Regions from separate parts of the Pseudoalteromonas sp. SR41-7 genome, predicted to be linked through region 1. Evidence: predicted binding sites of a transcription regulator. Region 1 holds the regulator's gene; each other region holds the start of a gene.
The links. Region 1 encodes sigma-54, which starts transcription at its own class of promoters, with help from an activator protein. Its sites were predicted from a motif close to GTTGGCACGNNNNTNGNNT; they were not measured.
Positions count from the first base shown of each region.

Region 2: fliS (flagellar export chaperone FliS) is a predicted target of sigma-54. The motif match lies at 7,764-7,782, and genes of this name have one in related genera.
Region 3: H5092_RS03195 (BON domain-containing protein) is a predicted target of sigma-54. The motif match lies at 9,587-9,605, and genes of this name have one in related genera.

Region 1 covers NZ_JACJEF010000001.1:470,278-481,413, reverse strand. The annotation lists gene mgtE (magnesium transporter) at 1-577, opposite strand, end outside; gene H5092_RS02235 (HPr family phosphocarrier protein) at 709-981, opposite strand; gene rapZ (RNase adapter RapZ) at 1,024-1,869, opposite strand; gene ptsN (PTS IIA-like nitrogen regulatory protein PtsN) at 1,888-2,340, opposite strand; gene hpf (ribosome hibernation promoting factor) at 2,345-2,632, opposite strand; gene H5092_RS02215 (RNA polymerase factor sigma-54) at 2,659-4,158, opposite strand; gene lptB (LPS export ABC transporter ATP-binding protein) at 4,228-4,953, opposite strand; gene lptA (lipopolysaccharide transport periplasmic protein LptA) at 4,950-5,495, opposite strand; gene lptC (LPS export ABC transporter periplasmic protein LptC) at 5,485-6,039, opposite strand; gene kdsC (3-deoxy-manno-octulosonate-8-phosphatase KdsC) at 6,036-6,587, opposite strand; gene H5092_RS02190 (KpsF/GutQ family sugar-phosphate isomerase) at 6,588-7,559, opposite strand; gene H5092_RS02185 (calcium/sodium antiporter) at 7,563-8,531, opposite strand; gene H5092_RS02180 (ATP-binding cassette domain-containing protein) at 8,787-9,602, shown strand; gene mlaE (lipid asymmetry maintenance ABC transporter permease subunit MlaE) at 9,602-10,381, shown strand; gene mlaD (outer membrane lipid asymmetry maintenance protein MlaD) at 10,395-10,943, shown strand; gene H5092_RS02165 (phospholipid-binding protein MlaC) at 10,949-11,136, shown strand, end outside.
Region 2 covers NZ_JACJEF010000001.1:113,708-124,843, forward strand. The annotation lists gene fliG (flagellar motor switch protein FliG) at 1-151, opposite strand, end outside; gene fliF (flagellar basal-body MS-ring/collar protein FliF) at 144-1,859, opposite strand; gene fliE (flagellar hook-basal body complex protein FliE) at 1,880-2,212, opposite strand; gene H5092_RS00585 (sigma-54 dependent transcriptional regulator) at 2,369-3,835, opposite strand; gene H5092_RS00590 (PAS domain-containing sensor histidine kinase) at 3,832-4,944, opposite strand; gene H5092_RS00595 (DNA-3-methyladenine glycosylase I) at 5,077-5,670, shown strand; gene H5092_RS00600 (sigma-54-dependent Fis family transcriptional regulator) at 6,010-7,446, opposite strand; gene fliS (flagellar export chaperone FliS) at 7,868-8,269, shown strand; gene H5092_RS00610 (hypothetical protein) at 8,278-8,592, shown strand; gene fliD (flagellar filament capping protein FliD) at 8,689-10,089, opposite strand; gene H5092_RS00620 (flagellar protein FlaG) at 10,151-10,576, opposite strand; gene H5092_RS20795 (flagellin) at 10,732-11,136, opposite strand, start outside.
Region 3 covers NZ_JACJEF010000002.1:99,633-110,768, forward strand. The annotation lists gene tgt (tRNA guanosine(34) transglycosylase Tgt) at 17-1,144, shown strand; gene yajC (preprotein translocase subunit YajC) at 1,170-1,505, shown strand; gene secD (protein translocase subunit SecD) at 1,525-3,384, shown strand; gene secF (protein translocase subunit SecF) at 3,394-4,341, shown strand; gene H5092_RS03170 (GGDEF domain-containing protein) at 4,472-6,259, shown strand; gene H5092_RS03175 (ABC transporter substrate-binding protein) at 6,279-7,088, shown strand; gene suhB (inositol-1-monophosphatase) at 7,142-7,945, opposite strand; gene H5092_RS03185 (VOC family protein) at 8,189-8,605, shown strand; gene H5092_RS03190 (LiaF domain-containing protein) at 8,644-9,312, opposite strand; gene H5092_RS03195 (BON domain-containing protein) at 9,641-10,207, shown strand; gene H5092_RS03200 (YqaE/Pmp3 family membrane protein) at 10,280-10,438, shown strand; gene H5092_RS03205 (hypothetical protein) at 10,808-11,136, shown strand, end outside.

The DNA.
Region 1 (11,136 bases):
TACTCAGCGATAAAGCGCCTATAAAGCAGTTATGTTTATCAACAACATATAAATCATCTGTACCCTCTGGTAACTCACCACGCAGTCTAATATAACGAAGTACAACATCGAGTGTTACATCAGGGCGAATGGTCACCGTATCGGTGTTCATTAGCGCACCTGCTGAACGCTCTTGATATGACAGTGCTTGCGTGGCACGTTCACGGTCTTGAATGTCCATCGCGCTAACAACGTCTTTATAGACGGTATCTGGCAGGCTACGTAATACTTCACCTAAGTCATCGTGGCCCATGTCTTCAGTTGCGGCGGCAATGTGCTTAGGTTCCATTTGGGCAATAATGCCTAAACGAACATCTTCAGATAATTCTTCAAGAACATCACCCTGCACATCAGGATCGACCAATTGCCAAAGCAGTCGGCGAATTTTATGCGGTGATGATTCTAATAATAATGCGGTATCACAAGGAGCCGTTTTTGCGAGCATGCGCCTAACTTGAACAAATTGACCACTATTGAGTGACTTCGTCACCTGCTTTAGTTGCTGTAGTGGATAATCTTGTTCAAAAGCTTCTGGCATTGGCGTCCTTTATAAATTGTTATATTACTTTATGGGGGGAGGTGAGTTAACTGGCGTTACTAACCTATTTATTTTATATATCTGTTTTAATTGAAGCACTAGTAATGCGAATATTGTTTTTATAAAACAGATTATTCTTGTTCATTAAAGCGTTGTGCTATTAATTCTCCAACAGCGTGTAAAGCTTGCTCAGAATCAGGGCCTTTACAAACAACTTTAACTTCTTTTCCTTGGCTACTTTCAAGTAACATTAATGCAAGTACGCTATCGCCTGCTGCTTCTTTGTCATCTTGGAATAATGTGATTGTCGCATCAAATTGTACTGCTAATTGCGCAAGCACAGTAGCTGCTCTGGCGTGTAAGCCTAATTTGTTTTTTATTAAAAAGGTATCTTCACAATGCATAACTTACTCTACCTAAGCTGAACAGGTGATTATTCAGCTATATTATTTTTCTTGCTCGCGATGGCGAATTTTTACATTGGGATGTGTCATTGCAAAACTTTCACCGATAGTTTGCGCTAAATACACAGAGCGATGTTGCCCGCCTGTACACCCAATAGCAATGGTTAAATAACTGCGGTTATTTCTTTCTAAATGCGGTAACCACGTTTGTACAAATGTTTGAATTTGCCATGTGAATTTTTGCACTATGCTGTGATTAGCTAAATAGTCTTTAACCGGTTGATCTAACCCATTTAAAGGCTTCAACTCTGGTTCCCAGTGTGGATTTGGTAAAAAGCGTGCATCAAATACGTAGTCTGCTTCTTTTGGTATACCGTGTTTAAAGCCAAATGATTCAAATGTGACAATCAGTTGCTTATCTTTTTTACCTAAAATCTTTTCACGAATAGATTCAGCGAGTTGATGAACACTTAAATCAGTCGTATCTATCATAAAGTCGGCGCGAGTGGTTAATACATCAAGTAATTCTTTTTCTTTTTTGATGGCTAAATCAAGGGGCAACGAGTCTATTGATAGTGGGTGTAATCTGCGTGTTTCAGAAAAACGTTTGATCAATGTCTGATCGTCGCTATCTAAATAAAATAACGTAGGGTTTGCAAAGCCTGGTAAGTATTCAAGAATATCGTTAAATTCATCTTGTTCTTTAGGGATGTTGCGCACATCAATGCTAACAGCAATTTTATCGTAGCTATCAGATACACTGCGAACTAATGAAGGAAGTAGGTTTACTGGAATATTATCTACGCAATAATAACCTAAATCTTCTACAACGCGCAAAGCAACCGACTTTCCAGAACCAGAACGGCCGCTTATGATAATTAACTCCATTTAACACCCTTTATAAAACTATGATTGATCGACAATAACTTGGTAAAGCTCAGTATCAGATTTTGCACTGCGTAACTGTTTACAAAAATCTTTGTTGTTTAGTTTATCAGCAATGGTTGCTAGAGTCTTTAAGTGCTGCTGGTTATCGCCATCTGGTACGATGAGTGCGACAAAAATATCAACAGGGCGATTATCGATTGCATCAAAGTTTATTGGAGTTTCGCTAACGAGCACTAAAGCCAAAGGCTCTTCTGCACCGCTCATTCTTCCATGAGGAATAGCAATGCCACGCCCTATACCTGTACTACCTAATTTCTCTCTGCTCATTAAAGCATTAAGAATATCTTGTTGCGGTAAATACGGAAGTTTGTCGTGAGCAAGTTCGCTAATGAACTCTAAAATTCTTTTTTTGCTATTAAAAAGGACCGCAGCTTTGCTGCAGTCCTGGCATATAAGTGAACTTAATTTCATCATATTAGTGTCGAGCAAGCTTCTCTTTGTGTTTGATTACTTGGCGATCGAGCTTGTCGATCAACGAGTCAATAGCGGCATACATATCTTGATGTTCTGTAGAGGCAAATAGCTCAGCACCGCTTACGTGTATTGTGGCTTCTGCTTTTTGATTTAATTTTTCTACATCGAGAATGACATGAACATTATTAATATGATCAGAGTGTCTTTCAAGCTTCGCAAATTTAGTATTAATATAGTCTCTTAGTGAATCGGTTAATTCTACGTGACGACCAGTTAAGTTTAGTTGCATAAGCATTACCCTCTTAGTTTAGCGTCTTAAATCAGACTTTTACGCTGATTTGACGGTGGAATAGCAAGAGATTCGCGGTATTTTGCGATTGTACGTCTCGCTACTTTAATTCCTTGCTCAGCCAATATATCCGCTATTTTGCTATCACTCAATGGTTTTGCTGAGTTTTCTGCTGCGATTAATTTTCGGATAAGCGCACGTATTGCTGTAGATGAACATTCACCACCGTTTTCAGTACTTACATGGCTTGAGAAAAAATATTTAAGCTCAAATATACCACGGGGTGTATGCATGTACTTTTGAGTAGTTACGCGAGAAATTGTCGATTCGTGCATTTCTACCATTTCAGCAACATCATTTAAAACCATTGGTTTCATGGCTTCAGGGCCATGTTCAAAAAAGCCTTGTTGTTGCTTAACAATACAATTAGTAACTTTTAATAGCGTGTCGTTTCTACTTTCTAAGCTTTTAATAAACCATTTAGCTTCTTGTAAATGTGAGCGAATAAACTGGCTGTCGCCACTTGATTTTACAGTGCGAGACATTGCTGCGTATTGGCTATTAACACGAATTTTAGGCATGCTATCTGGGTTTAATTCGACAACCCAGCGGCCTTTAATTTTTTTAACTGACACATCAGGAATAACATACTCAGATTCTTCCCTTACAATAGTATCTGCAGGTTTTGGGTTGAGAGTATGTATTAGTGTCATTACTTCTTTAAGCTCTTCTTCTTTGAGCTTAGTTTTTTTCATTAATGTACGATAGTCGCGAGCTGCTAATAGATCAATATGCTCGGTTAAAATCATTTTCGTTTCATTAATATAAGGTGTTTCTTTATCAAATTGATTAAGCTGAATACACAAACACTCTTGTAAACTACGTGCAGCAATACCAACAGGATCAAACAGTTGGATGCGTTTTAATACCGCTTCAATTTCATCAAGTTCGACTTCGTTATCATCTTCGTTTTCTTGATTAAAGCTTTCTAAAATCTCTTCGCAGCTTAGTGTTAAAATACCTGAATCATCGACAGCTTCTACAATAGCAATAGCAATAGCTTCGTCTGTAGGGCTAAATGGCGTTAGTTGTAATTGCCACATTAAATACTCATGGAGCGTTTCAGTAGAGGCGCCTTGGTATATTGATTCGTCTTCAGGCATTGGACCTGATGAGGCTGCAGGAGCGGCACTCATGTACTCATCCCAACTGACATCCATAGCCATGTCGTCACTTAGCGTGTCTTTTGCAAGTGCTTCACCAGTATCTTGTTCGTATTCGCTCGGAGCATCATCAGCAGATGCGCTAACAGTTATGTCATCGGTATCAGCTTTTTGCTCGTTTTTACCAGCAGCGTCTTCGGAATAGTCTGCCTCTTCAACCTCTAATAGTGGATTACTGTCGAGAGCTTCTTGTATTTCTTGCTGGAGATCCAATGTACTGAGTTGCAACAAACGAATAGCTTGTTGCAACTGTGGAGTCATTGTAAGTTGCTGGCCCATGCGCAGCTGTAGTGATTGCCTCATGTATCTCTAACAATCCTTTTATGTTGTTATAATTAATACTAGCAGATGCTTAAAGACATGGCGTAAATGTTACAGCCTAAATTGCTCGCCTAAGTAAACATCGCGTACTGTTTTATCATTTAATACGTGTTCTGGAGTACCTGATGCAATCAGCTCCCCATGAGAAACAATGTAGGCTTTTTCACAAACATCAAGGGTCTCTCTTACGTTATGGTCGGTAATTAATACACCAATCCCACGATTTTTAAGATGTTCTATTATTTTCTTTATATCTAATACCGAAATAGGGTCAACACCGGCAAACGGTTCATCCAGTAATATAAATTTAGGATCTGCTGCCAGCGCTCGTGCTATTTCTACACGACGACGTTCTCCCCCCGATAATGCCATACCTTGGCTATCACGAATGTGTTGTATGCTAAATTCATCTAATAAGTTATTGAGCGTGTCTTCTCTGGCTTGTTTATTTAGTTCTTTGCGCGTTTCTAAAATGGCCATTAAGTTTTGATAAACAGTCAGCTTTCTAAAAATCGATGACTCTTGTGGTAAGTAGCCTATGCCTAATCTAGCACGACTATGCATAGGTAAAAGAGTAATATCGTTATCATCAATAGATATTTTACCTTTGTCGCTAGGAACAAGCCCTACAATCATATAAAAAGTCGTTGTTTTACCAGCACCGTTAGGGCCAAGTAAGCCAACTATACTGCCAGCTTGTACTTCAAGGCCGACGTTTTTTACAACTTCACGACCTTTATAGCTTTTTGCCAATAGTTCTGCTTTTAATGTGCTCATGGTTGACCTTTATCGCCTTTTTTACTTTTTTTAGTTTCGATCGGTACTAAAATTGTGTGAACGCGGTCAGTTGAGTTTTCATCTTTTTCGGCACTGATGAGCTGCTGCTCTATGTCGTAGGTAATGCTTTTAGCATTTATTTTTTGTCCGGCTTGCGATACTTGTGCATTACCAACAAGCGTTAAAAAACGCTTAGATACATCATAACGTACTTCGTCAGCACTGGCGCTCATAGTCGTGCCGTCTGATTGCTTTTCTTCAAAGTGCGCAGGGCTACCTGTGGCAATTAATAATTGTTTATTATCACCAAGTTCATCACGTTTGTGTACTTCGAGGCGATCGGCTGTAATGCGGCGATTACCGTGAATAATCTCAACGTTTTTCTCAAAAATACCCACATTAGCTTTCAATTGACCTTCTTGCTTGTCGGCACTTATTGAAATCTGATTGGCAGCAGGTTGCGTGTTTTGCTCTGCAGCACTACTATTAAACGCTAGTATAAGTGTAGGAATTATAAGTGATTTTAATATTTTATTGGTCATAATATATGGTTCGCGTATGGTTAATTAGTTTTATCACTTCGGTTTTCAAGTCGGCTTCTAGGCCTTTACCGGTGATTTTTAAATTGGGTCCAGTGATAATGACGGGTTGCTCCGAACGCATTGTTAATAACTTTATATCAACCTGAATATTATCAGCATTGATTTTGTCTATCATGGCGTTATCGGTTAAATTTTTGGCAACCACATTACCTTCTAAAATTAATTGTTTATCTTCATATAATGTTGCTTCGTCTGCATTTATTTGCCACGTTTGTTGCTCGTTATATAAAGTAAAAATGGGTTTTTCAAAAAACGTGAAACCTAATTGCTGGTATAGCTCCATTTTAGCCGCAGTGACTTTGTGGCTAATTTTACCTTGCTCATCATAGGCTGTCTGTTTGAGCTCAATAGCTATGTAATCAGGCTTAGCAACAACTTCAGGCTCAGCCTGAGGCACAATATTTGTTTGTGTAAAATAAGGGTACCAAAGCCAAACCATACAGCTAATGAATAAAACGCTTAATATTATGCGCGCTGCATTCATGAACTAGTGCCTTGTGTAGTCAATGCTTTACCATTTTCAAGCATGAGCAAATCGGTGAGTTCTCTCACAGCGCCAAAACCACCAGGCATTTGCGTTACATAATGTGACAAACGCTTAATAAGAGGGTGGGCATCATTTACTGCAACGGCAAAGCCTACTAACTCCATAACAGGCATGTCAGGACCGTCATCACCAATATAAGCAATTTGTTCATCGCTAAGGTTGAGTTTATCTTTTAACTCTTGATAGGCAATGAGCTTATTTTCTTGGCCTTGATAAATATGCTGTACGGTTAAGCTGCTCATACGTTGTTGTACTATCTGTGAATGACGACCAGTAATAACAGCTACTTCAAAGCCACTGTTTATAAGTGCTTTAATGCCAAAACCATCTTTTGTATTAAATGCTTTTAGCTCTTCACCTTGATTGCCAAGGTAAATACGGCCATCAGAAAATACACCATCAATATCGCATATAAGTAGTTTTACTTTTTTAGCGCGTGCTTTTGCGTCATCGCTCAGCGGTTGATAGAGTTCTTCAAATTGCATTTATAACACTCCTGCTTTTAATAGGTCTTGCATATTTAATGCGCCAATAGGTTGGTTTTTCTCATTGACGACGATTAGGCCATTTATACGTTTACGTTCCATAATATTGAGCGCTTCAGCGGCTAAAATATCTTGCGTAGCTGTAGTGCATGACTTAGTCATAACAACATCTATTTGTGTTGTATGAATATCAATTCTTTGTTCTAAAATGCGACGTAAGTCACCATCGGTAAATAACCCTACGAGTTGCTGATTTTCATCAACAATGGCTGTCATACCTAATCCTTTAGCTGACATTTCTATTAGAGCATCTTTAACTGTTTGTGAAACATCAATAATAGGTGTATTTGCGCCGCTGTGCATAACATCTTTTAAAGTAAGTAATAAGCGCTTGCCTAAACTACCACCTGGGTGAGATAGCGCGAAGTCATCAGCTGTAAAGCCGCGAGCTTCTAATAATGCAACTGCCATGGCATCGCCCATCGCAAGCGTTGCAGTGGTACTTGATGTAGGGGCTAGGCCCAATGAACAAGCTTCTTTTTCTACTTTAATGCACACATGTACATTAGCAAGGGTTGCCATGGTTGATTGTGTATTGCCAGTCATCGCTATCATTTTGGCACCAAGTCGTTTTAAAACCGGAATGATATTTAAAACTTCGCTGGTTTCCCCTGAATTAGAAATAAGCATAACCACGTCATTTTTAGTGATCATACCTAAATCACCATGACTTGCTTCACCAGGGTGAACAAAAAACGCTGGGCTGCCAGTACTTGCAAGGGTTGCCGCTATTTTATTGCCAATATGGCCTGATTTTCCCATGCCAATGACAATAATACGGCCTTCACAGTCGTACATTAATTGGCACGCGTAATGAAAATTTTCATCTACATATTGTGCAATATCACTAAGTGCTTGGCGCTCAACATCTAAAACGCGAAGGCCTTGTTCAATAAAGTTTAGCGTTGCCATCATTTACCCTACTTGACTAAAAATATACCCTTGGTAACCCAAAAACGCTATTAGCAATAAGCCGCCTTCTACCCTATTGATACGCTGGGTGCCTCTAAAGTTCAATGACATAATGATAAGAGCAAGTGTTGCACCAATCATAATTAATATATCTCGGCTTACTAACGATGGATCAATTGCTGAAGGATTAATAATACCTGCTAGAGGTAATACAGCTAAAATATTAAATATGTTTGAGCCAACAATATTACCTAGTGCTAAATCATCTTCATTTTTAAGTACACCTGCAACCGAGGCGGCAAGTTCAGGCAAGCTAGTACCAATGGCAATAATTGTTAAACCAATGACTAAGTCGCTTAAGCCGAAGTATTTAGCAATATCAACAGCTGAGCCGATTAAAAAATGAGAACTAACCGGCAGGAGTATCATGCCAACAATTAACCAAAATACCGCTTTTTTAGTAGGTACATCGTTTGGTACATCGTCGCAGGCTTCTGAGACAAATGGGTCATCTTGGTTTTTTGCACGCATGGATACAATGATTAACCCACCGATGAATACGATAAAGCCAACTAAAAGCGCAACACCTTCACTAAATGAAAAGTAGTTATCTGAGAACACATACCAAGTAGCTAAAGATACGAGCATCACTAATGGCATTTCACGTTTTAACGTACTAGATGAAACTGAAAGAGGGCGAAATAGAGCAGTGATACCTAACACAAGTAAAATGTTTGTAATATTAGAGCCAACAGCATTGCCAACGGCTGTGTCGGTTTTGTTAGCCAAAGCGGCAGAGGCTGAAACCATCATTTCAGGGGCTGAAGAGCCCATGGCTACAACGGTTAAACCAACAATAAGTGTAGGTACACCAAAGTTTTTAGCAAGAGCCGCAGCCCCATAAACAAACCTATCGGCACTCCAAACAAGAGCTGCAAAACCAAGAATTAAAATAACAAACGAGGTAACCATTGTGTTAAGCCAGTTATACAAAATACGGATGGCGCGAATAGTAACAAAAGCCAAGATGAAAGTATAAATAAAAGAGTAAGGTCAACTAGGTAACAATGTTGCTTTTAAACAGCTAATTTAAAAATTTAAGCCGGGGTTAAGCTGTTTTGAGCGAGTCTTATAATCCTTTTCATGGGTGTATTACAAAATCTTACGAATTGTTTTTTCCATCTTTGACAAAAAAGCTTTAAAATAGGGGCACTAGTGAACATTTTTATGGAGAGCGACTTGTCGCAATCAATAGTAGAAGTCAAGGATGTTAGCTTTTCGAGAGGCAATAGAACCATATATAAAAATATGAGTTTTAGCGTTCCTAAAGGTAAAATTACTGCGATTATGGGGCCAAGCGGAATTGGCAAAACCACTATGTTGCGTTTAATTGGTGGTCAGCTTAAACCAGATTCAGGTGATATTTTATTTGAAGGTGGCAGCATTCCTAAAATGTCTCGTAAAGAGTTATACGAAGCACGTACTAAAATGAGTATGCTTTTTCAAAGTGGTGCGTTGTTTACTGATATGTCGGTATTTGACAATATCGCGTTTCCTATAAGAGAGCACACAAAGCTAAGTGAAGACCTGATTCGATTAGTTGTGTTAATGAAACTGCAAGCGGTTGGACTACGTGGCGCTAAAGATTTAATGCCATCTGAGTTATCCGGCGGTATGGCAAGGCGTGCTGCACTTGCACGCGCTATAGCACTTGATCCAGAGCTAATCATGTACGATGAACCATTTGCAGGGCAAGATCCTATTTCGATGGGCGTATTGGTTAAGCTAATTAAGTCGCTCAACGAAGTATTAGGTTTATCGTCTTTAATCGTGACGCACGATGTAACAGAGGTAATGAGTATTGCCGAACACGTTATAATTATCGCCGATCAAGGGGTAATTGGTTCTGGTACTCCAGATGAAATGCGTAATCATGAATCTCCTTTAGTTCAACAGTTTTTAAAAGGCTTGTCGGATGGTCCTGTACCATTTCATTTTCCGGCTCAGGCTTATGCAGACGAACTACTTGGAGAAAAAGCATAATGTTGGATTTATTTCAAAAGCTAGGACATAAAACGCTAGGACGCTTTGCGGCCCTTGGTCGTTCTGCTTATATGCTGTTTAGTGCATTAGCGCATGTTCCTAATTTTAAAAAAGGCACCCCGTTACTTGTTCGCCAGCTCTATATGGTTGGTTCGCAATCGTTACTCATTATTATGGTGTCGGGTTTGTTTATCGGTATGGTGTTGGCTTTACAAGGTTACACCGTATTGGTTGGTTATGGCGCTGAGGATAGTTTAGGGCCGTTAGTGGCACTGAGTTTATTGCGAGAACTAGGCCCGGTTGTTACTGCATTACTATTTGCAGGACGTGCAGGTAGCGCTTTGACCGCTGAAATTGGCTTAATGAAAGCAACAGAGCAACTTTCATCACTTGAGATGATGGCAATCGATCCGCTAAAACGTATTATTGCACCGCGCTTTTGGGCGGGTTTTATAAGCATGCCATTGCTTGCATTGATATTTTCAGCTGTAGCAATTGTAGGCGCTCATTTAGTGGGTGTAGATTGGCTGGGTGTTGATACAGGTAGTTTTTGGTCAATCATGCAATCGCAAGTGTCGTTTCAGCAAGACATACTAAACGGTATTATTAAAAGCTTTGTATTTGCCATAGTGGTGACCTGGATTGCGCTTTATAAAGGATATGACTGTGTGCCGACCTCAGAAGGGATCAGCAAAGCAACCACCGAAACGGTTGTTCATTCGTCATTAGCAGTTTTAGGTTTTGACTTTATTTTGACAGCGGTAATGTTTACCAGCTAATAGGGTATAGATAATGAATTCACGGAAATTAGAAATTTTAGTTGGTTTTTTTGTAGCACTTGGCATTTTAGCTTTTGCGATGCTTGCACTTAAAGTTGCCAATTCAGGTATTAGTGGCTCTGGCGAAACATATACGCTTAATGCCAAGTTTGAAAACATCGGCTCGTTAAAAGCGCGTGCGCCAGTAAAAGTAGGTGGTGTTGTAATTGGCCGTGTTGAATCAATTTATGTTCACCCACAAGAGTTTTTACCAGTCGTTAATATGACCATTGACGCACAGTACTTATGTCGTTTTTCAGACACAAGCTCAATCTCTATTTTAACGTCGGGGATTTTAGGTGAGCAGTACTTAGGTATTCACCCTGTAATTTCTCCAGATTCTGCTAAGCAACGTTGTTTAGGCGAAACAGTGACAGAAAACAAGCAAGATGAAGCAATTGACGATTTATTTGGTGTGGAAAGTAAAGCACTAGGTGATGGCGATTCAATCACTGATACTAAGTCTGCCATTGTACTTGAAGAATTAATCGGGCAGTTTTTATTCAACCAAGGTAGTGAGTAATTATTATGTTGAAAAAGTTTTTAGCTATTGTAGCAATTGGCACAATGACGCTAACTCAAAGCGTAAGTGCAGCAGATGTGAAATTAGTCGATCCTAATAAAATGGTACGCCAAGTTGCCGATAATACATTTGCGCGCATTAAAAAAGATCAGCCATTAATTGTTAAAGATCAGGAATACCTTCGCGTAATAGT
Region 2 (11,136 bases), 360 kb from region 1:
CTTTTTGCACCTGTTTAGGTTCTAAGTGTTTAAGAATTTGCGCAGCATCTTCTTCTGATAAACTCAAAAGTAATATAGCGGCTTTATCTACCCCATCTAGCTTATCAACATCAAAGGCTGGCGGGAGTTGTTTTTGTTCTTGATCAGTCATCTTCTGTTAACCACGCTTTCACTACTTGTGATGATAGTTCTGGTTCGTTAGCTACAAGGGCACGAATTGCTTTGAGTAAATCTTCGTCGCCATGTAAATCCGGTAACTGCAGTGTACCATCACTTGAGAAACCAACCGAAGCAGAATCAAAGTCTTTATTTAGCATATCAAGTGTATTGTCGCCAATATCTACGCCTGAACTTAATGCATCTTCGTCGTATTCTTCTAGTGTATCGTCTGGGTAAATTAAGCGCTTAAGCATTGGTTTTACTACTGCCATTATCAATACAATGATAACTAAGGCGCCTAGTACAAGGCGGGCTATTTTCATAAACCAGTCTTGTTCCCACAGTGGCACTTCTATTGCTAAATTTGTTGCTTCACGTACAAACGGCACTGTTACTACTTCAAGTGCATCACCACGTTGCATATCAAAACCTACACCACCTTGTAATAAGCGACGAATATTTGACAATGCCTCTACCGAGCGCGGGGCCATAGTTGTTTCGCCGTTTTCTCCCACTTTAGGGACATAGTCAACAGCAACTGACACACTTATTCTGCGTATTACACCACTTTGCTGGCGCTTGTGAGAAATAGTTGTATCGAGTTCATAATTACGTGTTGCTTCTTTGTGGCTACGTGTTGGTGACGTAGCTGTGCCTGCGCCGCCTTGTCCTGCAACTTCAGGGATGTTTGAGTTTAGCGGTGGTTGATTTGTAAGCGCACCAGGAATACCAACAGCTAAACCACCAATGTTATTTTCTTCAAATGTGGTTTCGCTTCTAACCGCTGGTAGGTCTGGGTTATAACGCTTTTGAGTTTCCTCAACTGAGCTAAAGTCCATGCTCAAATCAACTTGAGCTGTATAGTTTGCAAGCCCAACAACCGGTATTAAAATACTGTCTATTTTTTCAAGATACTCTTGTTCGCGCTTACGTTCTAAATCGTATTCTTTACGAGAGCGTGCTGCTAATGAGCTTTGCGAACCTGAATTTAATAATCGACCATTTTGGTCAGTAACCGTAACACGTGCAGGCTCTAAGCCTTGTACTGCTGAAGCAATCATATCAACAACAGAGTCTACTTCTTCACGGTCAAGTGAGCGGCCACGCTTAAGTGTTAATACAACAGTAGCGGATGGTTTTTTCTCTCTGCGGGCAAATACGTTTTCTTTAGGGATGGCTAACAATACTTTGGCGCGAGTAATGTTATTTAGCTCTTCAATGGTGCGTGCTAATTGCTGTTCACGACCATGTTTTAAACGTTCACGCTCCAAGCGTTGGCTTACACCAAAGCCCATATCTTGCATAATTATGTCGGAGCCAGATGCAGGGCCTTGCTCTAACCCTTCGCGGGTCATTAGCAATTTAATGTTTTGGTATTCGCTTTCATCAACCGATACAACATTGCCATCTAGTTGGTATTCAATTTTTTGCGCATCTAAAAAGTCTAATGTTTGAATAAGCTCTTCTGTTTGCATTTTGCCTAACGGACGCATATCTGGCTGACGAGCCCAAATAATAATAAAAATCGCGATAGCTAAACAAATAGCCAATGCTATAACCAATGTTACTTGGCGCAATACATCAACACCATTTAAAGCACTTAAGTAGCCTGACTTTTGTTCTTGTTGATCATCACCACCACTTTGGTCAATACCGCCACCAGCAAGTGCTAGGTCTGTAGATTGGTTAGATTGCGCCACAATAATTCTCCACTACCTAATTAAACGGGCATGTTCATGATTTCTTTATAAGCTTCAACAAGTTTATTACGAACCTGTACTGTAGCCTCAAAAGCAACTGACGATTTTTGAGAAGCAATCATCGCCTCAGCAAGAGATACACTTCGATCCCCCATCTCAACTGCTGTTACTTTTTGCGCGGCATCTTGTTGTAACCCGTGCACTGAATTTATTGCATCACTTAGCATGTCGCCAAATTGTGCTGTAGAAGTAGACTGCACCTGAGTTGGCAGTTTATTAGTTTGATTATTACGGCCGGCTTCTAAAGCCATTGATTGCATTTCTTGAAATACAGCACTGTTTTGAATTTTCATAATTTATCTCTGACACGCAGTGAACTCTTATAAGTAATAAAGCACAAAGCATGCCAAATAATTAATCATTAAAATACAGTAGGTTAACTTTAATTTGTGTGAGTCAGAGTTTTGACAACCCTAAGCTCGCAGCGCAAACTTAGGGTTTATAGGAGGTTATGCAGGAAGTGAAATACCTAAATCGCGCATTTGCGCTAGTTTATAACGTAAAGTTCGTGGGCTTATACCCAACGTTTCAGCAACGTCTTTACGCTTACCTTGGCAACGTGCAAGGGTTTCTAAAATAATACGATGCTCTTTGTCTTTAAGCTCATCTTTATAGCTACCGGTATCTGCCGCTAGCAAACCTTGATTAGGCTCATCCTCAGCATGCGATTTTTCATCATAATATGCAGAGCTTAACGTGCTTTTATCAACACCTTTATCTGCATGAGCTAATTCTGTTGGCGATACGGTTTGCGCCGGTGCCAATGAAGGCTCCATAACAAAGTTATTAGATACTAAGTTTTCGATAAAAATAGCATGCTCGTTTATTGTGTTACCCGTGCGCAGTATAAGCGCACGCTGTATAACATTATCAAGCTCGCGTACATTACCAGGCCACGCGTGAGCCAGTAACTTTTGCTCAGCAGCTTTATCTAAATACGCCATAGGCTCTTTGCTTTTACTTATATGGCGCTCAATTAAATGCTTAGCCAATACAATAATATCGCCAGGGCGTTGGCACAATGGTCGCCACATAAGTGGAAAAACATTAAGCCTGTAATATAAATCTTCTCTAAACTGATTTTCAGACACAGCTTCTTTTAAATCACGATTACTGGTTGCCAAAATACGTACATCGAGCTGAATTGTTTTACGCCCCCCTAAACGCTCTACTTCACGTTCTTGCAGTACGCGTAAAAGTTTAGCTTGTAGCCCTAAGTCCATTTCAGTAATTTCATCAAGTAAAATAGTGCCGCCTTGTGCTTGCTCAAACTTACCCGGACATGCTTGAATCGCGCCCGTAAAAGCCCCTTTTTCGTAACCAAATAACGTGGCTTCGAGCATATTTTCAGGAATAGCCGCGCAGTTAATCGCTACAAATGGCTCATTACATCGGCTCGACTTATCATGAATATAACGCGCAAGTACTTCCTTACCTGAACCACTTGGACCAAGTACCATTACACTTGCATCAGAGCGTGCTACTTTACTTGCAAGCTCCAATAATTGAATACTAGTTGGGTCAGCAACAATGGGGCCGTCGGTTTCTTTTTCTTTTTCAGGCAAATAACGGCTCACCATATTTAACAGCACTTCAGGTGCAAATGGTTTTGCCATGTAGTCAATTGCACCTAGGCGCATGGCCTCTACCGCATCGTCAATTGTGGCATACGCCGTCATCATCAATACAGGTAAATCAGGATGGTTTAATTTAATACTGCGTAGTAAATCAAGCCCACTCATTGCGCCCATTTGCACGTCGCTTACAACAAGCGAAAATTGATCTTTTTTAAGTAGTAACATTGCTTGCTCAGCACTGCTCGCTGCAACACATTCAATACCCGACATTTCAAGGGTATCTATTAAGGCTTCACGAAGCCCTGCGTCATCTTCGACAACTAAAATAGTGTTACTCATAATGACCCCTCTAATTTAGATGTTGCCTTAATAGGCAGTAACAAGCTAAAGCAGGCACCACCATGCGTATTATTAGTCACATCAACACGGCCTTGGTGCGCACTAGCCACCGAACTCACTACAGCAAGCCCTAAACCTGTGCCCTGACTTTTTGTAGTAAAAAATGGTTCAAAAATTTTATCGCTTTGGCTTAAATCAACACCTGGGCCATTGTCGCTCACACTAATACGAACCATATCTAAATCTTTTAAATCTCTTTGTGCGCTAATTTTTACTTTTGCGCCGCTGCCAATAACTTGAATACTATTGTGCACAAGATTTTGAATAGCACTGGCCAATGCCGTTTTATTACCAACTATTTGTATATCGGGTTCTGGTAAGCTTACATCCAGTTCACTTTCATTAAGTGCGACCATCGCATCAGCACCCGCTTTAACTTCGGTTAAAAGCTGCTGCATTGAAACTTGCTCAACAACTTGCTGATCGCCACTTTTAGCAAATAACAGCATGTCGTTTACTTGAGTTTCTAAATCTTTTAAACGCGACATTAACTTTGTTTGAAAGTTATCGCGAGATGCTTCGGGTAAGCGCTTAGACCCTAAATTAGCTGCGTAAAGCATAGCGGCTGAAAGCGGCGTACGTACTTGATGCGCTAATGATGCAACCATTTTACCCAGCGCGCTTAATCGCTGCATATGTGCAACACGTTTTTGTAAGCGGCGAGTTTCGGTTAAATCCGTCATTAAAATAAGTTGCCCAGGCTCTGGTGCTAAAGCAGTAATATCAAGCTTTATTAGGCGTCCGTCTTTTAAAGACACTTCATGGCCATCATCTTGATGTGGCCTAAAAGAGCGCTGAATAACATTAAACCAGCGTTCGCCTTCAAGTGGCTCGCCAAGCATATCAATCGCTATTTGATTCGCTTTTGCAATCAACCCTTTGCCATCAAGTACAACCACGCCTGCAGGCATGGTATCAACCAAATGCGAAAGCCAACTTGCTTGCTTGCGCAGATCGCTTAATTCACCAATGTACTCCTCTTGAAGTAAACATGGGTTATACTGATTTGCAGAAAAAAACTGTGGTTTTAGCACGCTGGCAAGGGCCATAATCAAATCTCGAATTGATGTAGATATATGTCTAAATGCACGATTTATACCAAAATTTATTTGCATACATATCATTGAGTTACATCAATAATTTGAGCGACATAAAAATGACGCACACAAAAAGGAATAATAATGAGTGAGCAAAAAAAGTGCCGTTGCCCGTGGCTCGACACCACTAAACCCGACTACGTTATTTACCATGATGAAGAATGGGGCGTCCCTCTTTATGATGATACAAAGCTGTTTGAATTTATCACTCTTGAATCAGCGCAAGCCGGCTTAAGCTGGTACACAATTTTAAAAAAGCGCAGCGGTTATAAAAAAGCATTTGCTAATTTTGATGTAGATAAAGTGGCACAATTCACACAAGATGACATTGAGAGATTAATGCTTGATGAGGGTATTGTGCGCAATCGCTTAAAAATTGCGGCAACTGTTAACAACGCAAAGTTCTTTATAGAAATACAAAAAGAATTTGGAAGTTTTAGTAACTACCAATGGCAGTTTGTCGATAATAAACCGATTATAAGTAATTTAAATAACGCTGAGGACTACCCAGCAATTACAGAGGCATCAACTGCATTTGCTAAAGATTTAAAAAAACGGGGTTTTAAGTTTTTAGGCCCAACAACGGTATATGCGCATATGCAGGCCTGCGGTATGGTTAACGATCACAGTAATGATTGTTTTAGAAAAGAAGAAATTATTAAGACTTTTAGTGAGTAAGTGATTTCTAACCATAAAAGTGATGAGTTCACAAAGAGGTTAAGAGACGCTGCGCTATAGAGAAGTAACGCGTAAGTTGGCTATGGTTTCTCATTTATCCTCGTTTTTTCTCTTTGTGAAATAACGTTTTATTTAAATGATTAAAAGCTACGCTTTTCACGCGAGCAAGTCTAGCGTCTACAACAAAAGTAAAAACCGTGTAGGTGCGAATTTACTTCGCGCTCTTGCTAATATTTTTTAAGTAAAGTGCGGTATAAAACCGCACCTACAAAACGAGGGGTTCTTTATCTACTGTGTTTGGCCAATTTATAACTTAACACTGACAGCTGCTTTTAAACCTTAATCTCTTGAAAGATTATACTTTTTCATTTTCTCAACGAGTGTTGTTCTGCGAACCCCTAATATCTCTGCAGCGCGAGCTACAACGTAATCATAGCGCTCTAACGCTTGGGTAATTAAGCTTATTTCAAGTTCGGCTAAATAATCTTTAAGTTCAATACCATCATCAGGTAATAGCCCACTACCCGTTTGGCTAAACTCAGCGTCTGGCTCACTTTCGTAATCACTAAAGCCTGTGCTAAATATATCGTTAAAGGCGTCTTTTTCCATTAACTCTTCAGGGTATTCTGGCTCGTAGGCTTCAACTTCAATGTAACGATATTTGTTAGGTAAATCAGGAATATCGACCACTTTGTCAGGGAACATAATAACCATACGCTCCACCAAATTAGCAAGCTCACGAATATTACCAGGCCAAGCATGTTCTTTTAAGCTCTCAACTGCGCGCTCTGTAAACTTAGCGGTAGAACCAGTCTGGTCGTTAACACGGCGCATTAACTCTTTTAAAAGCAGCGGTATATCATCAGCACGTTCACTCAGCGATGGGTTTTCGATAGGGAATACATTTAAACGGTAATATAAATCTTCCCTAAAACTACCCTCTTCAATCATTGTTTCAAGATTACGATGCGTGGCCGCAATAACGCGTACATCAGCTTGGATTGCCTTTGTACCACCAACACGTTCGTAGCTGCGTTCTTGCAATACTCGCAGCAACTTAACTTGCATTTGCAGTGGCATATCGCCTATTTCATCTAAAAATAGCGTCCCGCCTTGAGCTAGTTCAAAGCGCCCTTTACGAGCCGATATAGCACCAGTAAACGCGCCTTTTTCGTGGCCAAAGAGTTCACTTTCGAGCAGCTCAGCCGGAATAGCACCACAGTTTACAGGTACAAACGGTCCATTAATACGCTTTGAAAGCAAGTGTACATTACGGGCAACCACTTCTTTACCTGTGCCTGATTCGCCTAAAATTAAAACATTAGCGTCGGTTTTTGCCACTTGTTCAATTAAAAAGCGAACATCTTTTACGGCTTCTGTTTCACCAACAAGTCCGTCAAAAGTTTTATGTGGTTTAGAATGCTTATGCTCATTTGGCAACATGCGCTGATACTGCTGGCAATCGTGAAGTAACTGAGTTGTTACTTCGTGATTAAACGGCTCGCAAATAAGCCCCACTACATTAGCTATACTTAATAGTGGTTTTAGCGTTTCGCCAATTAACAAAAAGGGTAATGTTGGATAGCGTTTAATTAAGCTTTCGTGGTCAAGTGATTGCAATGCTCCTAAAATGATCATGCATTCTTGCTGCTGATATTTTTTGCATTCTTGTTCAAAGCAGTCTTCGCTTAATAGTTGAACAGCTTCACCAATAAAGCCAAGTGAAGCATTTAATCCTATTGCGCGGTTGTTATTATTATCTAAAATCAAGATCATATTTAGCGAGCCGTACTTTCACTAATTTGTATAATTAGTTAAATTGTAAGCCAGTTCAGCATGGATGCAAGTGATAGCGGCAGTTTTTTGACATAAACGCCAAAAAACAGGCGGGCTAGTTAAGTCAATCATACTTAATAGTTAATCATTAAGTATGGGTTATAGTTTTAACTTAGCCATTACTTAACTATTACCTAACTATAACTTAGCCCTAAAAATTAATTTACTCTGCAATAAAAATGCTATTGTTAGTAAATAAACTCAATTATAAATTTAAGTTGAAGTTACAAATGCCGATACATAAATAAGTGAAAATGCTTGGCATTAATATTGCTTTGTTCTTATAAAAGTATAAAAGCTTAATTAATTTTTTATATTAGCTTTCACATAATTTTATCGTTTTAAATTTTAGGATTTTCCCATGGCTCATGTCTCAGTAAAAAAATACAGTCAAGTTCGTGCCAGTAGTATTGCCGAAATGGCCCCTTACGAACAAATAAACCTTATATTCAGTAATATCATCGGTCGCTTAGCAGCAACAAAAGGGTTTATTGAGCGCAAAGAAATACAAAAAAAAGGTGAAAATATTTCGGCCTGTGTTTTATTATTTGGTGCACTGCAAGACGCACTTAATTTAGAAGTAGAACAAGACCCTAGTATTTCTAACAATTTATTGGCACTGTACGACTACTGCCAACGCCGTTTAACGCAAGCGAACATAAACAACGATATTGAAGCAATTGTGGAAGTATCAAGTATTGTTAAAGAAATTAAAGAAGGCTGGGATAACATTCCACTAGATCAACGAAGCCCTGCGGTTTAATTTAAATTATGGACTCGCCAACATCTTCAGAGCAACTAACAAACTACTCTGAGCTCATACAAACGTTGCTTAGTAATATTGAAGTGTTAGTAAATGATAATAACGCAGACGAAGCTCGGCCTCTTTTAGACACTTTAAATGTTGAACTAAAGCAATGGTGCGAAAGCAGCGACGGCCCAAGCGCAAAGCAATTAGAATTAATTCAGCTTAGTATAAATACCATTTTAGTAAAAGCGAATAGTGCAAAAAACGAGTCATCTAAAGCTATTATTAAACATAAAAAATCAGGTAAGGCGATTAAAGCTTATAAAGCAAGTCGCTAAAATCTACTCAAATAGAAAACACAAAAAAACCGTTTTAAATAACGGTTTTTTTGTGCTTTCTTAATTTAGTTATTAATTTAATATCATACTTATCTACTAAGAGTTATCTCGTACTACGCCTGGCATATTCTCTAATTGAGCTTGAACATAACTGCTGGTGTTATTAAGGCTCGCCACTAATAAATCCATCGCATTATATTGAGCATATAAGCGAGACGATAGCGACTCCATTTTACTGGCAAGGTCCAAGCGCTGATCATCTAAATCGTCTAGCTGATTTGTTTTACTATCAATTCGGTTTTGGATAATGCCGTCAGAATCTGTATAAAAGCTCATTAGCTCATCAAAAGACTGTGCGAAGCCATCATCGTCATTACCTACAAAAAACTGCTGCACTAAATTTACATCTGCGTCTATTTGCTCATCGAGTGTTTCTGTATTTAGCGTTAAAACACCATAACGGTCTGTTTCTACACCTAGCCGCGAAAGTGATAACGAGTTACCGTCACCTAAATCAACTGATTCAGTTATTTCACTACGAAGCTTTGACATAACGCCTCGAAGTAGTGAATCTCCAGCCATGACTCCTGCACCCGCTTCACTTGAGGCACCTAGGTTATTGCTCAGCTCTAACAGCTCATTATAACTTTCAATAAAGCTATTTAAGCCTGCTCTAATATTATTATTATTTTCGGTAATTGATATGTCGCTTATGTCGTCATCGATATCGTGCGGTTTTTTAGCTGTTATTGTTATACCGTCAATCACTCCGGCAAATTCATTAGATGAACTACTTACAGTTAGCGAGCCATCAATGGTAATTGATGCATCAATTGCTGCAATTACTTCACTCGCATTTTGCACACCAGCAGTGTCAAATGCCAAACGGGAAAGACCATTTACATCAGTGTTATTACCATCGGTATCAGCAATCTCTATTTTAATTTCATTTTCTGCACCGCTATTTTTAGCGGACATAACCAAATGCTGGCCACTATCATCAGTAATGATAGTCGCATTAATACTGTCGTTATCGTTGCTATCGTTTATCGCATCACGAATTTCACTAAGTGTCGCAGTATCTGAGACTTCAATTTCAAAGCTATTATCACCAGAGGTTAGGGTCATTGTTCCCTCACCTACCGCCGTATCAGCATCGAATGCTTGCGACAATATTTTATGCTCCGTGGCTAAGTTGTTAACTTTTACATCATAACCACCTGGTTGAGCATCTTCGTCTGCACTTATAGATATAAAGTCATCAGTACCTGATGTACTACGTTGTTGGTATTTGTCGCTATCACCCAATGCTTCCATTGAGGTTTGCACTTTTTCAAGCGCTGACTTAAGTGCACCAACAGCAGAAATATCTGTCGTTAATTTACCTTCTGTAGTATTTAAGCGAGACTCAGCCGGTGCTTGTTCAGCATTGACAAGTGCATCAACAATATCTGATACCGCTAGCCCTGAACCTAAACCAGTAAACGAAATAGCCATACTTCACCTCTTTGAATACTTAAAAATATATTAACTTAATATTGGTAATTACAACTACCAACTAAACTGTTTGGTCAATTAAAATTCCTGCAGATTCAGACAGTTTAGACACTAAACTTAATACTTCCTCAGAAGGGTATTGCTTAATAACTTCGCCACTGTTTTTATCGAGCACTTTAATCACATCGCGGCCTGAATCTTCATCAACTTTAAATTGTAAGCTGCGGTTCATTTCACCCATAAAATCCTGCAATTGTTGCGCCATTTGTTCTAGCTGTTCGCGTTCTAACGGCTGAGCTTTTTCATCTTGATTATTATTGTTGTATTGATTTTGCTGTAATTTTTGTTGATTTTGTGCATCCGTCTGCTTTACATCATCAATTGCTCGCTCAGTTAAAGAGTGAGCAGCTTGTCCTATTTGCTTATCATCACCAGCAATGGGAGTCGGTAATGTTGTAATTTCTGCGTTTGAAGTAATTGTATTCATAACAGATTCCTATGTGTACTTAATTAAACCAACAATAGCTTAGTTTATATTCTTAAACCACAAAAGGAGGTAGCTAAAGCCACCTCCTTTTTTAGAATACTAATACTGACTTTATGTATTAGTTAGCTAACCATTAAGCTATTACTTTTGACTTATTAACCTAATAAGCTAAGTGCTGTTTGTGGCAACTGATTCGCTTGCGACAAGATTGATGTACCCGCTTGTTGCAAGATTTGGTTTTTCGTCATCTCTGCAGTTTCAGTTGCAAAGTCAGTATCTTGAATACGACTGCGTGATGCAGATACGTTTTCTGAGATATTAGAGAGGTTACTGATAGTAAAATCCAATCGATTTTGTACCGCACCTAAATCTGCTCGCTGACTATCGATTTGAGCAATCGCACCATCAATAACAGCCAACGCATTTTGAGAGCCTGAAGCTGTAGATAAATCAACATCACCAATAGTATCCAATGCAGAAACATTCGCTGCAGTATCTGCACCTAAAGTTACATCACCTGATGTTACAGAAAACGCTTGAGTAGATGATAATCGAATACT
Region 3 (11,136 bases), on a different contig from region 1:
CGACATTGAGGATGATATGAAATTTGAATTAGATTGTACTGACGGAAAAGCGCGCCGCGGCCGCTTAATTTTTGACCGTGGTGTAATAGAAACACCTGCTTTTATGCCTGTTGGTACTTACGGTACTGTAAAAGGTATGACGCCAGATGAAGTTAAAGCCACTGGTGCGCAAATATGTTTAGGTAATACCTTTCATTTAATGCTTCGCCCAGGTACTGAGATCATTAAACAACATGGTGATTTACACGACTTTATGAATTGGGACTTCCCAATTTTAACTGACTCAGGCGGTTTTCAAGTATTTAGCTTAGGCGCAATGCGTAAAATTACTGAAGAAGGCGTTTTATTTCAATCTCCAGTAAATGGTGATGAAATTATGATGTCGCCTGAAAAGTCGATGGAAGTACAGCGTGACTTAGGTTCAGACATCGTTATGATTTTTGACGAGTGTACGCCATACCCAGCGACTGAAAAAGAAGCTAAAGATTCTATGGAGTTATCTCTTCGTTGGGCTAAGCGCTCAAAAGAAGGGCATGGCGATAATCCATCTGCTTTATTTGGTATTATCCAAGGTGGTATGTACCCAGAATTACGTGCACAATCACAAGCTGGCCTTGAAGAAATTGGTTTTGACGGTTATGCATTAGGTGGCCTATCAGTAGGTGAGCCTAAAAACGAAATGATGAATATCCTTGATCATTGTGCGTTTAAAATGCCAGAAGACAAGCCTCGTTACCTTATGGGTGTAGGCAAGCCAGAAGACTTAGTTGAGTCGGTTCGCCGTGGTATTGATATGTTTGACTGTGTTATGCCAACACGTAATGCGCGTAACGGCCATTTATTTATTACCACGGGTGTAGTAAAAATACGTAACGCAGTGCATAAAACAGATACAGGGCCACTTGACCCTGAGTGTGATTGCCATACGTGTAAAAACTATTCACGAGCTTATTTGCATCACCTTGATAAATGTAACGAAATTTTAGGTGCGCGACTAAACACAATTCATAACTTACGTTACTATCAACGTGTTATGGAAGGTTTACGTAATGCAATTAGCGAAGGTAAATTAGAAGAATTTGTACAAGATTTTTATGCTCGCCGAGGCCAAGATGTGCCAGAGTTAGCAGATATAAAAAATTAAACTTTAAAATTAAAGAGGAAGTATCATGAGTTTATTTATTTCAAATGCACACGCAGCAGCTGGTCAACCTGCGGCAGGCGGTGGTTGGGAAATGCTAATAATGTTAGCTATTTTCGGTTTGGTTTTTTACTTTTTAATCTACCGCCCACAAGCTAAGCGCGTTAAAGAGCACAAAAGCTTAATGAGTATGATGGCTAAAGGTGATGAAGTACTTACCCAAGGCGGTTTAGTGGGTAAAATTGTGAAAATTTCTGAAGAGAAAGATTTCATCGTTATCTCTTTAAACGAGCAAGCAGAAGTTACAGTACAAAAATCTGCAGTATCTGCAGTATTGCCAAAAGGCACAATGAAGTCGCTATAAAAATAATAAGGACGACCCCGTGTTAAACAAGTTTCCAGTTTGGAAGTATTTACTTGTTTTAGCTGTGGTAGCCATTGGCCTTTTATATGCCTCTCCAAACTTGTATGGTCGCGATCCGGCCATACAAGTTTCAGGTGCTAAAGGCGCTGATGTCGATCTCAGTGTTGTAGACAAAGTAAACGCAATCCTTAAAACAAATAATGTAACCGCTAAATCGACAATACTTGAAGATGGACAAATTTTAGTTCGTTTAAAAAATGTTGAAGAGCAACTTAAAGCGCATGACTTACTACGTGATTCGCTGAGCGATGATTACATTTCTGCTATTAATATGGCACCTGCTCAACCAGCTTGGTTAAAAGCGGTCGGTGGTAACCCTATGAAGCTAGGTCTTGATTTAAGTGGTGGCGTACATTTCACCATGGAAATCGACATGGCAACAGCGGTTGATAACCAGCTTGAGCAAATGGAACAAGATTTTCGCAGTGACCTGCGCGAAGAAAAACTACGTTATCGTAGTGTTCGCCGCGTAGCAGGCTCCGATCGTATGCGTGTAGAAATGCGTACCGAAGAAGACAAAAATGCTGCAGAGAGTTTCTTAGAAACTCGCTACCCGCTAAATGTCTACATTGATGACAGCAGTAACGATAAAGCATTTTTTGCGACAATGAGTGAGCAAAAACTCAAAGAGATTCGTGACTACGCTATCAAGCAAAATGAAACGATTATTCGTAACCGTATCAACCAAATTGGTGTTGCAGAGCCTAACGTACAACGCCAAGGCGCTGAGCGTATTATTGTTCAACTACCAGGCATTCAAGATACTGCACGTGCTAAAGAAATTTTAGGCGCGACAGCAACACTTGAATTTCGTGAAGTAGACGAAAACGCAGATATTAGCGCTGCTGCCCAAGGTCGTATCCCAGCGGGTACTGAAATGATCATGAGCCGCGACGGTTACCCTGTTGTACTTAAAAAGCGTATTATTTTAGAGGGCAGCCATATTACGGGCGCGCAATCTGGCGCTGATGAATACCAACGTCCGCAAGTAAGTATTACGTTAGATAGCAAAGGTGGGGCAAAAATGAATGCCTTTACCAAGCGTGCTATTGGTAAGCGTATGGCAACGGTATTTATTGAGTACAAGCCATCAGGTAAAAAAGATGCAGACGGTAAAGCGCTTCCGCCTATTAAGGTTGAAGAAGTTATTAACGTAGCAACGATTCAAGCCCGTCTTGATCGCTCGTTCCGTATTACCGGCATTGATAACCCAGCAGAAGCACATAACTTAAGCTTACTACTTCGTGCTGGTGCACTTGTAGCGCCAATTCAAATTGTTGAAGAGCGCACAGTAGGTCCAAGCTTAGGACAAGAAAATATTGAAGCGGGTATGACTGCGGTTGCACTTGGCTTTGCGTTTGTACTTGTGTTTATGCTTGTGTACTACAAAGGTTTTGGTATGGTTGCAAACCTTGCGCTTGCGGCTAACTTAGTACTAATTGTAGGTGTTATGTCTTTAATTCCGGGCGCTACACTTACGCTACCAGGTATTGCCGGTATTGTATTAACGGTAGGTATGGCGGTTGATGCTAACGTACTTATTTTTGAACGTATTCGTGAAGAGCTGGCCGATGGCCGTAGCCCTCAACAAGCGATTCATTTTGGTTACGATAGCGCATTTAGCACTATATTTGATGCCAACATCACGACACTAATTGCTGCCATTATACTGTTTGCAGTGGGCACTGGTCCGATTGCGGGCTTTGCAGTGACACTTGCGATTGGTATTTTAACTTCAATGTTTACAGCCATCGTTGGTACCCGTGCGGTAATCAACTTATTTGTTGGTGGTAAACGCATTGATAAACTTTCGATTTAAGGAGCAGACATGCAAATTTTAAGTTTGGGTAGTAGAACCCTTCGTTTCATGTCTCTTCGAAAAGTGGCTATGGGTTTCTCGACGCTACTAATTTTAGCGTCGTTTGCATCAATTTTTATCAAAGGCCTAAACTTTGGTTTAGATTTTACCGGCGGTACTGCGGTAGAAGTGGGTTTTTCACAACCGGCTGACCTTAAAAAAGTACGTGATGCACTAGCTGATAATGGTTTTGCTGATGCATCAGTGCAGCTATTTGGTTCAAGCCAAGAAATTTTAGTTCGCTTAGCACCACGCGGTAGCGATGTAAAAGCTGAAGTAATTGGTAACCAAGTAATCGATGCACTTAAAAAAGCAGACGACAGCGTAGTAATGCGCCGTATTGAATTTGTAGGCCCAAGTGTAGGTGAAGACTTAAAAGAGCAGGGTGGCCTTGCCATGTTAACTGCGCTTATTTGTATCTTAATCTACGTTGCGTTTCGTTTTGAATGGCGCTTTGCAGTAGGTGCGGTAGGTGCACTACTACACGATGTTATCATTACTGTGGGTTTATTTTCGGTATTAGGTTTAGAGTTTGATTTAACTATATTAGCGGCAATTCTTGCGGTAATTGGTTATTCACTCAATGATACGATTGTTGTATCAGACCGTATACGTGAAAACTTCCGTAAGGTACGCATTGACGATACGATAGAAATTATTGATATTTCACTTACGCAAACACTTAACCGTACACTTGTAACATCAATCACGACTATTTTAGTATTGATTGCCTTGTTTGCATGGGGCGGACAAACCATTCATGGTTTTGCAACTGCATTACTGTTTGGTGTGTTTATTGGTACTTATTCTTCGATTTATGTTGCAAGCTCTGTTGCTATAGCAATGGGCGTAAGCAAAGAAGATTTAATACCAGAAGTAATAGAAAAAGAAGGCGCAGACCAAGACGCTATGCCGTAACTAGGTTTGTACTTAATAAAAACCGCTCTTATGAGCGGTTTTTTTATGAGCGCATTTTTTTTGCGCAATAAAAATGTCATACACACTTGGTACTTTATTGCTCCAATCAAAATAGTTGTAAGGCAAATACGTGACGATTCAGCGCAAAGTATTAGAGTACATTTTAAAAAGCGGTGAAATAACAACGCTGTTTCAGCCTATTTTTGATATTAGTAATCAAGTTATTTTAGGTTACGAAGCACTTAGTCGAGGACCTAAAAATAGCCCGTTAGAAATGCCTAATACGTTATTTAAAGTTGCCCATGAGGAATGTTTAATTTCGGAGCTTGAATTACTATGTCGCTCTAAAGCGATTGAAAACTTTGTAAGGCTTAACCTACAAGGTAAATTATTTTTAAATGTAAGCCCTAAAACACTACTAGACCCTTGCCACCCTAAAGGGGAAACATTGCACCTAATAGAGCAATTTGGCTTAGCTGCTAACCGTGTAGTTATAGAGGTTACTGAGCAAGAAAAAGTAGATGATGGCTTCTTGTTATTAAAAACGATAGCCCATTATCGAGAGCTCGGTTTTACTATAGCAATAGATGATTTAGGCGCTGGGTATTCAGGGTTAAAGCAATGGTCTGAACTATGCCCTGATTTTGTAAAAATTGACCGCTATTTTATTGATCATTGTGATGAAAGCGAAGTTAAAAAAGAGTTTTTGAAATCTATTACTATTTTGGCCAGAGCTACTAATACTCAGGTTATTGCCGAAGGCATCGAACGTCCAGAAGAGCTTACATTTGTAGAAAACTTAGGCATTAGTAATGTACAAGGGTTTTTACTCGAAAAGCCAAGCATAAAGCCAAGTGAAGATTTCAGCTCAGAGCAACTAAAAGCTCTTTCATTTACGCAATCAAACACATTGTTTGATCAATCTATGGCAATAGGTCGCTTATCGGTTACGCAACCTGCAATAAGCAGCGACACTCGCTGTAAAGATGCGCATAAGCTCTTTGAGCAAGATAAATCACTCATAAGCATTGCAGTGTTAAATACTGAAAACCAGCCAGTAGGGTTACTTCACAGAGATCAATTAACAGAAGTTTTTGCAGCGCCCTATGGGCATGCTCTTTACGATAAACGCCCCGTTACTGCACTGATGGATAAGCAGCCCTTAGTCGTTGACGAAAACCAATTACTCGATACCGTAAGTAAACAAATAACTGAGCAAGACTTTGATATACGCCGCCATATAGTGATAACCAGAGAAAACGCTTATTTAGGTTTAGCGCCGCTTCGCGATATTTTAAAACACATAACCGAAGAAAAAATACGCCATGCACAACACGCTAATCCACTGACTATGCTCCCTGGTAATGTGGCAATTAATGAAGCTATAGAGCAGCGATTAAAAGGTAGTAATCCGTTTTCACTCGCGTATATAGACTTAAATCATTTTAAGCAATTTAATGACTTATACGGCTACGCTAGCGGCGACAGTGTAATTAAACTATTAGCTGATGTAACAGTGCAAGCGTGTAAAAATAGTGCTAACTTTGTAGGACATATAGGTGGCGATGACTTTATGGTGGTGTTTGATCAGCACAACGCGGTTGATATATGTAATACCATTATTGAGCAATTTCAACTCCAGTCTCGTATATTTTTTACACCTGAGCACATAAAGAGCGAAGGGTATTGGGCCACAAATCGTGAAGGAGAAAAGCAATTTGTGCCGCTACTAACGTTATCGATTGGCTTAGTTGAGCCTGATTTACAACAATGTAAAAACAGTCACCAAGTTGCAGCACTCGCAACTGATGCTAAAAAAGAAGCCAAACGTTATCGCCATAGTTATTTGTTTATTTGCAAACGTAAAGGGCCTGCGCCCGCAGTGGTGCGCCTAGCAAGCAATAAGCAGGTAATTTAAATAAAAATAGGTAATTATTATGTTGCCAATAAAAATCTCGACCAGTGTACTTGGTCTGCTTGCAAGTTTTGCACTTATGGCGCAAGAGCAAATAATTAATGTAGCCCAAAAGCAAGATACTCAAAACGCACGAGAAGAGTACTTAAGTGAGCTACTGGTACGTGCACTTGAGAGTGTTAACTATCCTGGGGTTATTAGGATGACTCCCATATCAGATCAGCAAAAACGTAAGCTCATAAACCTAAATGATAACGAACTAGATATGTATTGGAGTATGAGTAGTCCAGAGCGAGAGGCACTTGCTTTAGCTATTAAAATACCACTATTTAAAGGTTATATAGGAAAGCGGGCTTTACTCACTAATAAACAAAACGTAGCACGCTTTAAAGACGTAAAAACCCTAGAGCAGCTAGGAGAGTTTTCAGCAGTGCAGGGTCACAACTGGCCAGATACAAGAATAATGTCCTATAACGGCTTACGTGTAAGGCCGCTTACCAATTACCAAGCCATGTTCACTTTAACGAGCCGTGGGCGAATAGATTACTTTCCTCGCTCGTTTATTGAGGTTAATTCTGAGCTTATTGAAAACAAACAAAGTAACTTAGTCGTTGTGCCTGATTTATATATAAGCTACCCAACGGGTATTTATTATTTTGTGACTAAGAGTAAACCCGAATTGGCAAAGGCAGTAGAGGAGGGCTTAATATTAATGCAGACAAACGGCGAGTTTGATGCATTATTTAATGAATACTTCGCAAAGGATTTAAATACACTACCTTATACAAAAGGTAAAACAATAGAAATTAAGCTCGATAACCCTTATTTTTAGGCACAAAAAAAGGAGCCTAGGCTCCTTTTTAGTATGCTATTAATAGCATTTAATTAGCGAAGTAACGACTCAGTTAATACTGGACGAATTTCGCGGATAATTGCTTGAGTCAGTTTTGGTGAACCACAGATAATATTGCCGCTGTGGTTATAGTTATTACCACCGGCGAAATCTACAACCATACCGCCCGCTTCTTTAACCATTAGTTCGCCCGCAGCAGAGTTCCAAGGTTTTAAACCAATTTCAAAAAATCCATCAACACGGCCAGCTGCAACGTATGCCATATCTAAAGCAGAACAACCTGCACGGCGAATATCAGCAGTGTGTACAAACAATGCTTTAAACGCTTCAGTGTATGCATCCATGTGGTTTTTGTTTTTGAAAGGGAAACCAGTAGCAAGTACAGTGCCTGCAAGAACCGTAGTTTTGCTAACGCGTAGACGTTTACTGTTTAACTGAGTGCCTTGACCGCGAGATGCAGTGAAAAGCTCACCACGAATTGGATCATAAATAACAGCTTGGTCTAAACGACCTTTGACTTTAAGTGCGATAGAAACCGCGTAATGAGGGATACCTTTGATGAAGTTAGTTGTTCCATCGATAGGATCTACAATCCATTGGTAATCATCATCCTTGCCTTTATGCTCACCTAGTTCTTCACCAACAATTGAGTGAGTAGGGTAAGACTGTAAAATAGTGTCACGAATTACGGCTTCGGCTTCTTTATCAATGTTAGTTACTAAGTCGTTAGCGCCTTTTTGTTGCACTTCAACTTTTGATAAATCTTCACTTGCGCGAAGTAAAATTTTGCCTGCGTTGCGCGCAGCGCGAACCGCAATGTTTAACATTGGATGCATGGTATTACCTTTGGGTTGTAAAAGAACGTTTATATATTTCAGCCGGCGTATTTTAGCGACTTTTGCCATAAAGTAAACAATAAACCCCAAATACTTGTGTTTGTTTTTTATACAAGATTGAAAAGTTTATATATTTTTAAAAAATAATTATCTGCATTTAAATAAATTAATTTTAAATAACACTTTACCTAAAGTTAACTTGAGATTTTATCGTGCTCCTAACTTAACTGATAGGATAACATTATGTATTTAGAGCACGTAAACTTAGTCGCGAGTGATATAGATAGTATGCTTACATTTTATCGCGCTGTATTTCCACATTGGTCGATTAGAAGTGAGGGCAGAGGCGATTGGCATGGAAAACCAAGACGCTGGGTACACTTTGGAGATGACACGCATTACATTGCGATAAGCAGTCATGGTGAAGGTGAAAACAGAAACTTATCGGGCCATCAAATTGGTTTTGCACACTTTGCTTATGTAACTAATAATTTAAGCGCAGTAGTAATGCGCTTAAATAAAGTGGGTTTTACTCTAAGCAAGCAAGGTAACGAGAATCCTTTCAGAAAGAATGTCTACTTTATTGATCCTGCAGGGTTTGAAGTTGAGTTTGTAGAGTATTTAAGTGATATACCAAGCGAGCGAAATAACGATTTATAATAAAATACTAAGCAGCACGCTAAAGTGCTGCTACTCAATTATAGTGAGCGATTATTATTACCCGTGCCAAACTGGGTTTTTAGCTCATTTGCAAAGCTCATAAATTTTTCTTTAATTGTGCGCTTTATTTTTACCTCAACCGAGCCCATTACTGCCTTTCCTTCAATATGAATTGTAGGGCCTTGGCGTTTGTTAAGCGACACAGATTTATTTTCAAGGCTACTTAAAATACAAAACATTTTAGACACTACATTGACATGCTCTGGTACGTAAATTTCATCGCTACCAAAAATACAGTTAACGTGAATAGTTACATTTTGATGCGCAAAAATAGCATCGGTAAAATCAAGCACCACCGATCCCATAAAGTTACTCAAATATATATTTTTTGGCACAACCCACTGACCACTTCGCTCGTTAGATCCTAAAATACTGCGTAATGTAAAATCATCATCACTGTTTTGCTGTGCACTATAGTGTGGTGTAAATTGCGATTGTTTTTCTGCTTTATATTGCTGATCGGTATTAAGTGTTAAGTCTTCTACTAAGGCTAGCAGTGCTTCGTTATTAGGTGCATCCATCGCATTATCTAAACGTCTTTCGAATGCATCAACAGAAATAACACCATGACTGTAATTATAAATTAATTGATCAATCACTTGTTCGCGTACTTGCTCTATTGGGCGGTCTTCAACTTTTACAGACATGAGTTATTCCTTATTATATTTACTATTGATACTGCTCTTGTAGTTAGGCTGCAAACCGCGTACCAAATATAATTTCATTAATTATCAATTGGTTATTTTTTAACGGTGTTTTTTGTTTTGTTATATTAACGATAGATTAACCAAAAGAGCAATTATCTAGCTATTTTCACTATTTGAGAAAGTTTTACCGAGTAGCCTGTAAATAGTTACACAAACATAGATAAGGTTTTATCTTTTAATTAATTCAAGCCTTTGAATTTTAAGTATAAATAAAGTTGGCCTGAAGCTCGCATTAGTTAAAGTGTCTTTAATCAAAAGGAGAAAGATTATGAAAACATTTAACAAATCTATTATCGCAGCTCTAGTTCTTGGTACTACGGCTATGGGTGCCCAAGCAAACAGCTGGGAAAACGAAAGTAAAGATGCTTGGATTGATGGTAAGGCAGAAACCGTTCTACTTATGAACACTAATCTAAACAACTTTGACATTAACACTGATGTAAAAAATGGCAAAGTAGTACTTACAGGTAAAGTTAATAGCGAACTCGATAAAGAGCTAGCAGAAGAACTTGTACTTAGCCTAGATGGTGTAACTGATGTTGATAACAGCCTTACTGTTGTTAAAAGCATGGACACCGAAGATAAAAACAACGACATGATGGACGATGATGATAACGACCTAACGGACGCTAAAATCACCACTGTAATCACAACTCGCTTCCTGTTTGACTCAGAAGTAGGTGGTACAGACATTGATGTTGATACCGACAACGGTGTGGTAACTCTGAATGGCTCTGTAGAGTCTGAAGCTGAAAAGCAACTAGCAGTTAAAATTGCTAAAAATGCTGAAGATGTTCGCGACGTAGTTGATAAACTAGCTATTGTTGCTGAATAATACAGTATAGTTAAGGCCCAGTAATACTGGGCTTTAAGTCTTTTCAATGTTTAATTTAAATGGAGTTTGATCATGGATATTATTCGTATAATACTTTCGGTTTTATTACCGCCATTAGGTGTGTTTTTGCAAGTTGGCTTAGGTATGCATTTTTGGTTAAATATTCTATTAACACTGCTAGGTTATTTCCCAGGGTTAATACATGCAATCTACATTATTGCGAAAAAATAATGACAGATTATATATTGTGTAAGCCGACTACTGAGGTTTAGCTAAATACTTTAGTACCGATCGGCTCACAATATTAGTTTTTAGAGAGTTTTTAGATTAAATCCATTTTTTAAAACACTTCAACCCATTAATTCACTTCCTTAACTCACTCCCAATATTATTTTAAAACTATACTTATTGTTTACTAATAAGCTTTCCAGTTAACAGTCGCGCTCAGATTCTGATTTGATGCCATTTAGGAAATCTTCAACATTAGTGTGTTTATACATCTATAATATACAATCAAATACCTTATTATTTAGTGACAATATTACCTTCACTTCTAGTGTTATCATTAAACTAGGTTTTTAGGCATGTTGAGGTAGTTAATTGAATATTCGACTTATAATGTCAGGCGTTGTGTCATTCATTTTTTATTTTAGTTGGGCCTTCTGGGCAAATAGTGCGGCAGACATTGCTAAATCGGTCACTTTTCAAGCTGCATTAGTGCAAGGGTTGTATAGTGGATTTGTAACGCTGTTTTTTACCTTTATTTTAGAAAAGGTCGTCAACAAGTATAAGTTTAGTTATGTAACGCTTGCGTTCGTAACTCCAATTATTTGTATGTTTCATTCTAAAACACCACAAAACGTCGCAATACGACAAAGTTTTAATAATGCAATTAACTCTAGCGCCTCGTATTTAAGTAATAAAAAAAT